Regions from separate parts of the Rhizobium sp. BG4 genome, predicted to be linked through region 2. Evidence: predicted binding sites of a transcription regulator. Region 2 holds the regulator's gene; each other region holds the start of a gene.
What was found. The regulator LexA, encoded in region 2, represses DNA repair genes until DNA is damaged. The targets are predictions, from matches to a motif close to TGTTCNNNNTGTGTTCNG.
Positions count from the first base shown of each region.

Region 1: the regulator LexA is predicted to act here: its motif matches at 2,006-2,023, upstream of recA (recombinase RecA).
Region 3: the regulator LexA is predicted to act here: its motif matches at 2,033-2,050, upstream of F2982_RS16990 (ribonuclease).

Region 1 is NZ_CP044125.1:3,785,931-3,790,056, reverse strand. It holds gene alaS (alanine--tRNA ligase) at 1-604, opposite strand, end outside; gene recA (recombinase RecA) at 791-1,879, opposite strand; gene F2982_RS18920 (carbohydrate kinase family protein) at 2,121-3,065, shown strand; gene F2982_RS18915 (pseudouridine-5'-phosphate glycosidase) at 3,096-4,022, shown strand; gene F2982_RS18910 (PAS domain-containing sensor histidine kinase) at 4,062-4,126, opposite strand, start outside.
Region 2 is NZ_CP044125.1:59,651-63,776, forward strand. It holds gene kdsA (3-deoxy-8-phosphooctulonate synthase) at 1-265, opposite strand, end outside; gene F2982_RS00325 (VOC family protein) at 262-1,140, opposite strand; gene lexA (transcriptional repressor LexA) at 1,345-2,058, shown strand; partial or broken gene F2982_RS00335 (ComEC/Rec2 family competence protein) at 2,039-4,126, opposite strand, start outside.
Region 3 is NZ_CP044125.1:3,383,084-3,387,209, reverse strand. It holds gene ettA (energy-dependent translational throttle protein EttA) at 1-1,151, opposite strand, end outside; gene F2982_RS16990 (ribonuclease) at 1,288-2,016, opposite strand; gene F2982_RS16985 (alpha/beta hydrolase) at 2,169-3,098, shown strand; gene F2982_RS16980 (DMT family transporter) at 3,127-4,065, shown strand; gene F2982_RS16975 (CaiB/BaiF CoA-transferase family protein) at 4,085-4,126, shown strand, end outside.

The DNA of each region.
Region 1 (4,126 bases), 300 kb from region 2:
AGATCTCGATGAACCGGTCGCCATCTTCTTCCGGCGAGCCAGGAGGGCCGCCCCAGATATGATCGCCGTGGTCGTAGAAAATCTCCGAGCACGGACCGCACGGGCCGGTATCGCCCATCGCCCAGAAATTGTCGCTGGTCGGAATGCGGATGATCCGGTCGTCAGAAAGACCGGCGACCTTCTTCCACAGGCCGAAAGCCTCGTCGTCGGTGTGATAGACGGTCACCAGCAGGCGCTTGGCATCGATGCCGAATTCCTTGGTGATCAGGTTCCAGGCAAGCTCGATCGCCCGCTCCTTGAAATAATCACCGAAGGAGAAGTTGCCGAGCATCTCGAAAAAGGTGTGATGGCGGGCGGTATAGCCGACATTGTCGAGGTCGTTGTGCTTGCCGCCGGCGCGCACGCATTTCTGCGCCGTCGCCGCCGTCGAATAGGGACGCTTTTCAAGACCGGTAAAGACGTTCTTGAATTGCACCATACCGGCATTGGTGAACATCAGCGTCGGGTCGTTGCGCGGCACGAGCGGGCTGGACGGCACGACTTCGTGGCCGTTGGTCTTGAAATAGTCGAGGAAGGTCGACCGGATATCATTCACACCGCTCATGCTATGCCCTTCAATGCTGCCCAAGGCAGGTCAAAACTTTAAATCCAGTGGCTTTTATCGCCCGCATTAACCACTGTCCAGCAGGCAAACGTCAGACAGCTTAGAGCACACAGGCATCCACAAACGAAACCGGCCGCATTCGGGTCTCGAATGCGGCCGGCTGGCACTCAAATTGTCAGGAAAGGATCAGGGCTCGCCGTCACCGTCACTGTCGTTGGCATCGGGTCCGCCGTTCTGCAGAATGCGGTCGGCGATCAGGCCGGCATTCTGGCGCAGCGACGTTTCGATCTCGCGGGCAACATCCGGATTGTCGCGCAGGAAGATTTTGGCGTTTTCACGCCCCTGGCCGAGGCGTTGGCTGTTATAGGAGAACCAGGCGCCCGACTTCTCGACGATGCCGGCCTTGACGCCGAGATCGACGAGCTCGCCGGTCTTGGAAACGCCTTCGCCATACATGATGTCGAATTCGACCTGCTTGAAGGGAGGCGCCATCTTGTTCTTGACGACCTTGACGCGGGTCTGGTTGCCGATCACCTCTTCGCGCTCCTTGACCGCGCCGATACGGCGGATGTCGAGGCGAACCGAGGCGTAGAACTTCAGCGCGTTACCGCCCGTCGTCGTCTCAGGCGAACCGAACATGACGCCGATCTTCATGCGGATCTGGTTGATGAAGATCACCATGCAGTTCGACTTCGAGATCGAGGCCGTCAGCTTGCGCAGCGCCTGACTCATCAGGCGGGCCTGGAGACCCGGCAGGCTGTCGCCCATTTCGCCTTCGATTTCGGCACGCGGCGTCAGCGCTGCGACCGAGTCGACGACGAGAACGTCGACGGCGCCGGAGCGAACCAGCGTGTCGGTGATTTCGAGCGCCTGCTCACCGGTATCGGGCTGCGAGATCAAGAGGTTCTGCAGATCGACGCCGAGCTTGCGTGCATAGACCGGATCCAGCGCGTGTTCGGCGTCGACGAAGGCGCAGATGCCGCCCTTCTTCTGGGCTTCCGCGATCGTCTGCAGCGCCAGCGTCGTCTTACCGGAGCTTTCCGGTCCATAAATTTCGATGATACGACCCTTCGGGAGACCGCCGATGCCGAGCGCGATATCGAGGCTGAGAGAACCCGTCGATACGGTTTCGACCTCGATGACGCTGTCCTTCGCGCCGAGTTTCATGATCGAGCCCTTGCCGAACGACCGCTCGATCTGAGAGAGTGCCGCTTCAAGTGCCTTGCTTTTGTCCACCGATTTGTCCTCTACAAGCCGCAATGTATTCTGTGACATTCGATCCACCTTTAGGTTATTGAAGCCGCTCTAGCAATGTCGCCGCCGATGCCGATTTTGTACGTGATTTGTTCTCATTTCGCAAGAGGCGTTCAAGCAGTTGAAAGAAAAAGGTAAATCAGTACGTGTTCTACTTTTGTTTTATCGATGTGAAGCAAGGGCTTAGAGCGCCCAGGCATCGGCAGCCGGAGAATTTCCCGCAGGCACGATTCGCTAAAACAAGAGCGGCTGGAGCGGTACGGTGAAGCGCAAGATTCTCGTTCTCGGCGGCGCCCATGTCGATCGCCGCGGCCGCATTTCCGGCGACACCGCGCCGGGTTCCAGCAATCCCGGCAGCTGGTTCGAGGAAGCCGGCGGCGGCGGCTTCAATGCCGCTCGCAACCTCGCCCGCCTCGGCTTCGACGTCACGATGATCTCGCCGCGCGGCGGTGACCCCACCGGCGAGATGGTCACCGAGGCGGCCTATGCCGCCGGGATCAACGACCGCCCCTTCGTGTTCCTCGACCGCAAGACGCCGAGCTATACCGCGATCCTCGAGCGCGACGGCAATCTCGTCATTGCACTCGCCGACATGGATCTCTACCGCCTCTTCGTTCCCCGCCGCCTGGCGATCCGCTGGGTGCGCGATGCATTTGCGGCGACGGATATGATCCTCTTCGATGCCAACCTGCCGGAGGACACGATCACCGCGATCGTCGCCCGCGCCAACAGCCTCGGCAAGCCAGTTGCCGCGATCGCCATCTCACCGGCCAAGGTCGTCAAGCTGAAGCCATCGGCCGGAGGTATCGATTATCTGTTCCTCAACGAGGCGGAAGCTGCGGCGCTTGCCGGACAGCGGCCGGAGAATGCCGCCGAATGGGCATCCCTGCTCGGTGACATCGGCCTGAAGGGCGGCATCGTCACCCGCGGTCAGCGCGAGCTGATCGCCTTTGCAAGCGGCGGCGCGATTGCCCTGCAGCCGCCGTCGATCAAAATGGTGGCCGATGTCACCGGTGCGGGAGACTCCCTTGCAGCCGGCGTGCTTTCCGCCATCATGCAGGGATTGCCGCTGGAAGAGGCCGTGCGCCATGGTGCCGCCGCCGCCGCTGTCACCGTGCAGTCACCGCTTGCTGTCAGTGAAAATCTGACGCCGGAACTGCTCCGCGACACGCTGGCACTTGTTCCAGCCGCCAGAATTCTGCATTGAAGCGCGCTTATCGATGAACTGGAAAAGACAATGACGAAACCGATCTCCCCTCAGCTGCCGATTGCCTATTCGAAGGAAGTTGCCGCCGCCAGGCAGCGCGGCGCCCCGCTGGTAGCGCTGGAATCGACCATCATCACCCATGGCATGCCCTACCCCGGCAATATCGAGATGGCCCGCAGCGTCGAGGCGATCATCCGCGAACAGGGCGCTATCCCTGCCACGATCGCGGTCATGCACGGTGTGCTGCATATCGGCCTGGAGCCGGAGGAGCTCGAAAGGCTCGCCAAGGAAAAGGACGTGATGAAGGTGTCGCGTGCCGACCTCGCCTTCTCGATCGCCGAGCGCCGCACCGGTGCGACGACCGTTGCCGCAACGATGATTGCCGCGGCGCGTGCCGGCATCAAGGTCTTCGCAACCGGCGGCATCGGCGGCGTGCATCGCGGCGCTGAGGAAAGCTTCGATATCTCGGCCGACCTGCAGGAACTCGCGCGCACCGGCGTCATCGTCGTCTGCGCCGGCGCCAAGGCGATCCTCGATATTCCGAAGACGTTGGAAGTGCTGGAAACCTCGGGCGTCCCTGTTGTCACCTACGAGAGCGAAGAATTCCCGGCTTTCTGGTCGCGTGCATCGGGCCTGAAGAGCCCGCTGACGCTGAACAGCCCGGCCGCAATCGCCAATTTCCAGGCGACCCGCGAGCAGCTCGGCATCGACGGCGGCATGCTGATCGCCAATCCGGTTCCGGAAGCCGACGAAATCCCGCGCGAGGAGATGGAAATCTATATCGAGCGCGCCCTCGACAGCGCCGAGCGTGACGAGATCACCGGCAAGGCCGTCACGCCCTACCTGCTCAGCACGATCTTCGACCTGACCGATGGCCAGAGCCTGAAGACCAATATCGCGCTGGTGGAAAACAATGCGCGTCTCGCGGCAGAGATCGCCGTGGCGCTGGAAGCCTGATCAGAAAAAAGTCTTGCGGGAGGCGGCAGCGCCTCCCGTTCAGTTCTGGTCGAGCGTTTCCTTGACGACGACGGCCAGCTGCTTCAGCGAGAACGGTTTCGGCA
Region 2 (4,126 bases):
CAGAGAAGACTTCGAGCGACTTGTCGAGGCCGATGCCGCGCTGCGCCGAGAGCGAGGTGCGGTTCGCCTTGTCGAAGGAAGACTTGTAGACGAGGCCGATGCCGAGCTTCTTGCAGAGTTCGCTCAGAACACCGGCGATCATGAAGGCATGTTCGCGGCTTTCCATCTGGCAGGGTCCAGCGATGATCGACAGCTTGCCGGCATTGGAAAAGGTAACGCGGCCAGCGCCTTCGCCGACGGCGACTTCTGCATTGGTGTTGCTCATTGGGTCTCCTCGAAGGCGAAGATCGCGCCTTGTCCCGGCGCCGGCTTCACCAATAGACGATTGTTCATATTCACGTAGGTGATCCCGTTAGCAGCCAAATGCGCCGCTGTCACGGCCAGATCAGCGACTGTAAAGACGATTGCCCGCGCCCGCAGGCCGTTATCGGTGCCAAGCGGCTCGACATCGAAATAGGCCTCCATCCCTTCTTCGGAATAGATGGCGATCCGGACATTACTGAGGGCGAAGGAAAGGCCGAAGGCGGCCTCACCGGGCGCAACGCCGCCACTTGCCGTCTGCAACAGCGACGCGAAGGCGTCGGGTTCCTCCGCGCTGAGGGCAATCTCGACAATGCCGAGAACGCCGTTGGCATGAGTCTCCAGCACCTTGCGATCGGCCGGAAAGGCGTTGATCCGCTGGCAGGCGAAAAAGAAGACATCGGGCGCCCTCAGATCGGCGGCAAAGGCGAGCTTGAAGGCGCCGGTCGCCTGCGTTCCATCGGGCATGACGATCGGGCGCGAGAACTCCACCATGTCACCGCCGCTCAGCTGCGCGCCATCATAGGCGGCCCTGTCCGCATCGGCATCGTCAGTGCCGAAGACGACTGCCGAGAAGCCATCATCGCCGCAGCGGAAGCGGAAGGCCTGGTCGCGGGCGACAAAGCTGTTGCCCTTGGCGGCGGCGGCATCGCACTCCGCCTGGCTCGCGATGCCGAGCGGCTCCAGATAAGTCTTGTCGGCGAGGAAGACGCAGGCATTCTCCGTTCCGAACGGATGACGGCCATTGGCGGCGACGGTGAAACCGAGACGGCCGAGTCGCTCGCGGGCGACATCGATGTGGGTGACGGGCAGTACCAGATGATCGAGCGGATGCGTCATGGCGGTTCCCTCCGGTGAAGCCGGCAGAGATTTGCACGCCGCGCCGGGCAAAGCGCAAGCGCGGATAACCAATCCGGCAAAGAAACTTTCAAAAATGACGAAAAATGACGGGAAGTTTTACCAATATTTAGGCACTTGCGGAACACATATGGAACATATAGTGTCCGTTCTGGCTTTGTTTCACGAATCTGGGGAAAGACTTCGATGCTGACGCGCAAACAACAGGAGCTTCTCCTCTTCATTCACGAGCGGATGAAGGAGTCCGGCGTACCGCCGTCCTTCGACGAAATGAAGGATGCGCTCGACCTCGCCTCTAAGTCGGGCATTCATCGCCTGATCACAGCGCTCGAAGAGCGCGGCTTCATTCGCCGCCTACCGAACCGCGCCCGCGCACTGGAAGTCATCAAGCTGCCCGAGGCCTACAGCCCCAGCATCCAGCCGCGCCGCGGCTTCTCGCCAAGCGTCATCGAAGGCAGCCTCGGCAAGCCGCAGCCCGTTGCGCCGCCGAAGCCGGCGAACGAAGACAATAGCAGCTCGATCTCGGTTCCCGTCATGGGCCGCATCGCCGCCGGTGTGCCGATTTCTGCGATCCAGCAGAACACCCACGACATCACCGTTCCCGCCGATATGCTCGGAAACGGTGAGCACTATGCGCTTGAGGTCAAGGGCGACTCGATGATCGAGGCCGGCATCTTCGACGGCGACACCGTCATCATCCGCAATACCAATACCGCCAATGCCGGCGATATCGTCGTCGCCCTTGTCGACGATGAAGAAGCGACGCTGAAGCGGTTCCGCCGCAAGGGCGCATCAATCGCACTCGAAGCTGCCAATCCGGCCTACGAGACCCGTATCTTCGGGCCTGATCGCGTCAAGGTTCAGGGCAAGCTTGTCGGCCTTATCCGCCGCTATCACTGACTGGCCCTTCATCGCCATCGAAAGTGCCGCTGCGCCAGTCATAGGCGCGGTGGCGGGTCCAGGGGCGGTCGAGATCCTCGAAGGATGCGGTGACCGCTGCAGCGCCTCCATCGAAGCGCAACTCGACAGAGCCTGTCTTTCTTAAGGTAGCGCCGGTAAAAAGCAGTGCGCCAGAGCGGCAGCTTTCGAGCCGCAGGCGCACCGGTGTGACGACGATATCGGATGCATCGCAGGCGGGGCCGAGGTAAGCGGCATTGTCGATGACCGTCAGCACCGAGCCGTTCTCCAGCTTTGCCGTGCACCAGGCTTTCTTTACGCAGGAAAACCGCTCTTCCCTGGCATTGGCCGTGATTGCGCTCTGCGCTTCCTGCTGTTGCGCTGGTGTCAGCCTTAATCTTTCGCCCGGCGGCGCGGGACCGATGCCGATGTGATGAAGATCGGCTCGCGATGGCTGTCCAGCACCAGAGCCCGTTTCCACTGATCGAAGATGAAACCCGGCGGGCGCTCGCGATTGGTGGCGATTGCGCTGGAACCGATGATCCCCGCCATGCTGCCGTCCTCAGCAATGACGATCTTCGGTGGGGGCTTCTCGGGAAGCATGACGACCACAAGCGTCGACAGGGCCATGATTGCCGTGCCGATGTGCCTCAGCCGGGTGCGCAGCAGGGTCAATAGCAGGAAGCCCGCGACCGCAGCCGGGAAATACCAGGCAGGCAACCGGCCGACGCCGATATCACCGCCCCAGGACGAGACGGTCTTGGCGATCGCGATCACCAGATCGAGACCGAAGCCGACCACCTGCCAGGCCCAGGCATCCAGCCCGAACGGCATCAACAGCATCGCAAGCAGCCCGGCCGGCATGATGACGAAGGAGATGACGGGCATGGCGGCGAGATTGGCAGGCAGGCCATAGGCCGTCAGCCGGTGAAAATGCTCGATCGAGAACAGCGCCGTCGAGAAACCGCCGATGACGGAGGTGAGCAGGATGCCGCCGAAGAAGCCGGCCGCCGATGACATGAGCCTGACCGCCCGCAATTTCGCAAATGGCTTGTCGCGCGCCGGCCGCTCCTTCCAGAGCGCATAGCCGGCGACCAGCGCCAGCGTCGCGGCAAAGGACATCTGAAAGCTCGGCCCCATGATTTCCGAGGGCGAGATGGCGATGATGATCAGTGCCGAAAGCGCCACATTGCGCAAACTGATCGACGGCCGGTCGAAGAACACCGCCGTCAGCATGATCGCCATCATGATGAAGGCGCGCTCGGCGGAAACTGCGAAGCCGGAAATCAGGAAATAGGCGGTGACGGCCGCAAGCGCTCCGGCGGCGGCGATCTTCTTGACCGGATAGGCCTGGGCGACGGACGGAAACAGGCTGAGCAGCGTGCGGAACCCGACGAAGAAGATGCCGGCAGACAGCGCCATGTTGAGGCCCGATATGGCGATGATATGCGCGAGGCCTGATTGCCGGAGTGCCTCCGTAGTTTCTGCCGAAATGGCCCGAAAGCGCCGGTATCGCCGGGCAAAATGCCCCTGATGCGATCGCCGATGCCGCTTCTCAGCCGGTAGAGCCACTCGAAGGCGCTGTCGGTCAGCGAATGCTCGTCTGCGGCTCCCGGCGTCACCGCCGTTGGCGCCCCATAGAAAAACCCATTGGCGCCAACGCGATCGAAATAGGATGAGAAGGCGAAGTCGTTGAGACCGGGGAGTGCCGGACCGGAGGGTGGCGTCAGCCGCGCCCTGCCCTTCACCCAGGTTCCCGTCTCGAACTCGGACTTGGCGCCGCGGGCGATGACAGTCACCCGGGCGGGCGGGCGTTTCACCACCGGGTTTTCGGTTGCGCGCAATGACAGCAGATAGCGCCAGCCGCCGCGGCCATCGCTTTCCCGGCGCTCGACCCGTCCTGTGAGCGTCGTCGTCACGGCGGAATCAAGGAGGATGGTCTCGGCTCTCCACGTTTCGAATTGCGCAGTCGCGACGCCTGCCGCTACCAACGTCAATGCGGCGATCACGACGCGCATCCCCTCCCGCGCCCGATCGGTGAAGACCAGCAGAGTGAACAGCACCGCGATGA
Region 3 (4,126 bases), 700 kb from region 2:
TAGCCGAGATGCACGGTTTCACCGATGCGGATAGAACCCTCATCCGGGGTTTCCTGGCCGGTGATCATCTTGAAGAGCGTCGACTTGCCGGCGCCGTTCGGGCCGATGATGCCGACGATGCCGCCCGGCGGCAGCTTGATCGACAGGTCGTTGATCAGCGTGCGGCCGTCAAAGCCCTTCTTGATGCCTTCGAGCTCGATGACCACCTGGCCGAGACGCTCGGAGACCGGGATGATGATCTGCGCATCGCCGGGACGGATGTTCTCGGCCGCATCGACCAGCTGTTCGTAGGCCTTGATACGGGCCTTGGACTTGGCCTGGCGAGCCTTCGGGCTGGAGGCGATCCATTCCTGTTCGCGCGACAGCGCCTTCTGGCGGCCGGCTTCTTCGCGGGCTTCCTGCTGCATGCGCTTGGCCTTGGCCGTCAGGTAGGCAGAATAGTTGCCTTCGTACGGAATGCCGCGGCCACGGTCGAGCTCCAGGATCCAGCCGGTGACGTTGTCGAGGAAGTAGCGGTCGTGGGTGATCATCATCACGGCGCCCGGATAATCGCGCAGGTGCTTTTCCAGCCAGGCGATGGTCTCAGCGTCGAGATGGTTGGTCGGTTCGTCGAGTAGCAGCAGATCCGGCTGCGACAGGAGCAGGCGGCAGAGCGCGATACGGCGGCGTTCACCACCCGAGAGATTGGTGACCTCGGCATCCTTCGGCGGGCAGCGCAGCGCTTCCATCGCCATCTCGACCTGCTGTTCGAGATCCCAGAGGTTCTGGCTGTCGATGATGTCCTGGAGCTTGGCGCCCTCTTCCGCCGTCTCGTCGGAATAGTTCATCATCAGCTCGTTGTAGCGGTCGAGCACGGCCTGCTTGTCGGCAACGCCTTCCATGACGTTTTCGAACGCGGTCTTGCTTGGATCGAGCTTCGGCTCCTGTTCGAGGTAGCCGACGGTCGCACCTTCGGCGAGCCAGGCTTCACCGGTATATTCCTTGTCCTGACCGGCGATGATGCGCAGAACGGTCGACTTACCGGCACCGTTCGGGCCGAGAATACCGATTTTGGCGTCCGGGTAGAACGACAGGTTGACGTTTTCGAGGATCTTCTTGGCGCCGTAAGACTTGTTAAGTCCCGACATATGATAAATGAACTGACGTGCCATGTGTGAACTGCTCCAGGCGCAAACTTTAAAACCGTGCCGCTATGTAGGCGAAACGGGCGCGCCGGGCAACGCCGAAACCGGTATTGCTACCGGATTTCGGGCCTCACGATTGCGTCCCTGCCAGATTTAGCGGCGCCTAGAAGCCTGCCGCATCGACGATCCCCTCGTTGCAGCCGAACGACGTCCGCCCTGCACCCTGGATCAGCTTGCCGAGACCGGCGTTCATATCCGTCACCGCATCCTGCGAGAGGCCGATCGTCAGCTCGCTGATGACGCGCACCCCGCCTGCCCTGCGGCAGCTCATCTTGACGCGGTCGCTGGCGCCAGCGCCGAAACTCTTGTCGAACGCCGCCTTGATCTGCTCGGCGGTCACCATCTTGCCGGTGTTGGCGGCGAAGAGATCGCGCACCGCCGAGCCGTTGAGATCGCCCATCAGCCGCACCGCCGTGCCGAAATAGGCGTCGGCAGAAAGCTTCGTGCAGGTGCCGTGCTTGGTCCATTCATGGCGCTCCAGCGCCGATTGCGTTCCCGGCATCGCCTTGGCGAGTGCCGCCGCATTCTCGGGCGTCAGCTTGACCTCGGGAAGCGAGCGCCAGTCGCCATCCTTGTCGGCCGCCTGCTGATCTCCGGGAACTCCGCAGTAATTCTGCCGCATCGGCCAGAGGCCGTGCAGCGAAAAGTTCGTCGCATCGTAGCGCTCGGCCGTCTGGCTGGCGCATTCGGCTTTCTTCTGGTTGGTCTGGCAGAAGGCCGGCTGCCAGCTGGCGGCGAGAATGAAGCGGGTGCGCCCCTCCTGCGCCATCGCCGAACCGGCGGAGAAACCCGACAATGCAAGCATCACGGCAACAACAAGGAACCTGCTCATCTCCACCCTCTGAAAATAGAACAATACACGAACAAATAAGCATGAAGCTCGCCTCCCCGCAACCCTGAATCGCATGAATTTCCCCTGCATATCGTCGCAGCGACGCTTGCATTTGCCGCCCGATCTGCTCTGGTACCGGCCGGGAGGACCGAATGTTTTCGCAAACACAATGGCTTAAGAGACCGGACGCAACGCTTGCCTTTCACCATGCGGCGGCAGAGGGCACGGCACGCGCCATCCTCATGGTCTGCCACGGCCTTGCCGAACATTCGAAACGATACGCGCGCTTCGCCGCGGCGATGGCCGCCCGCGGCTATCACGTCTTCGCCCACGACCACCGCGGCCACGGCGAAACGACGGCGCCCGATGCGCCGATCGGCCAGTTCGCAAGACGGAACGGCGTAACCCGCGTGCAGGAGGATGTTGTCGCCATGCGCGATCACGCCGCCGGCCTCTATCCCGGCCTGCCCGTCATCCTCTTCGGTCATTCGATGGGCGGACTGATCGCGCTCAACACGGCGGTCTCCTACCCCGAAAAATTCAACGCCGTCGCCGTCTGGAATTCCAACTTCGCCGTCGGCGCGGCGGGTCGCGCCGCCCACGCCATCCTGCTTGCCGAAAAGGCCCTGAAGGGCTCGGATGTGCCGAGCGGCCTCCTGCCGAAGCTGACCTTTGCCGCCTGGGGCAAGGCCATCCCCGGCCACCGCACCGCCTTCGACTGGCTGTCGCACGATCCCAGTGAAGTCGATGCATATATCGCCGATCCGCTCTGCGGCTTCGATGCCTCGGTATCGCTGTGGCTCGACATCTTCGAGCTGACCTTCCGGGCGCCGAAGACCGAGCATCTGAACCGGCTGCCGAAATCCCTACCGATCCATCTTGTCGGCGGCGGGCAGGATCCAGCAACCGAGCACGGGAAAGCCGTAAGATGGCTGTCAAACCATTTGAAACGGCATGGCTTCTCCCGTATCACCACTGAAATATATCAGGACGCCCGGCACGAGACACTGAACGACACCGGCGCCGCGGCGGCCATCTCGGCCTTCGCCGATTGGTGCGATGGCGTGACGGCACGTTCCTGAGAGCCCCGCAGACAAGAATGGTACGGCAATGAAGACGACAGCATCCTCCGAAGTCACCATGGGCCTGATGCTCATGCTTCTCTCGGTGCTGTTCTCGCCGCTGATCGATATCTTCGCCAAGCTGGCGATCGCCACCGTGCCGTCTGCCGAGATCACCGCGGCGCGCTTCGCCGTCCAGGCGATCTGCATGCTGCCCGTCGTCATCTGGCGCAAAAACCTCGCCGATCTCTCGTGGAAGCAGACCTTCTATCACGCGATCCGCGGGATCATCATGACCATCTCGATGATCTCCTTCGTCGCCACGCTGAAATACATGTCGGTCGCCGATGCGATCGCCATCTTCTTCGTCGAGCCGATCATCCTGACGATCCTCAGCAGCATCTTCCTCGGCGAAGCCATCGGCTGGCGGCGCTACACGGCCTGCGGCGTCGGCTTCTTCGGGGCGATCCTGATCATCCAGCCGAGCTTCCAGGAAGTCGGCTTCGTCGCGCTTCTCCCCGTCGTCAGCGCCGTCTGCATCGCCATCTCGGCGATGATGAATCGGGCGCTGGCGCAGCGCGAGGACCCCTGGGTCATGCAGTTCCAGATGGGCCTCTGGGGCCTCTTCTTCTGCTGCATCATTCTCTATATCGGCGAAAGCAGCGGCTCGGATGTGTTCGATCCGGTCATGCCCTCGGCGCTTGCCTTCTTCTATCTCGCCGGCGTCGGCGTCATGGCGGCGATCGCCGGCATTCTCGGCGTCTATGCCTATCGCGCCGCCCCCGCCTCGACGCTGGCGCCGCTGCAATATTTCGAGATCGTCTCGGCGACGATCTTCGCCTGGCTGGTCTTCGGCGATTTCCCGGATGCGCTGAAATGGCTCGGCATCCTGATCATCATCGCGTCCGGCCTCTACATCATCTGGCGCGAGCGGCGCTTTGCATCCAAGCCCGTATCCGATACATCTGAGGCAACACGGGCGCCGTAAAACCGCCCGCGGGAGGAACATGACGGCCACCAGCAAAAAGCCGCCGCTTGATGGCATTAGG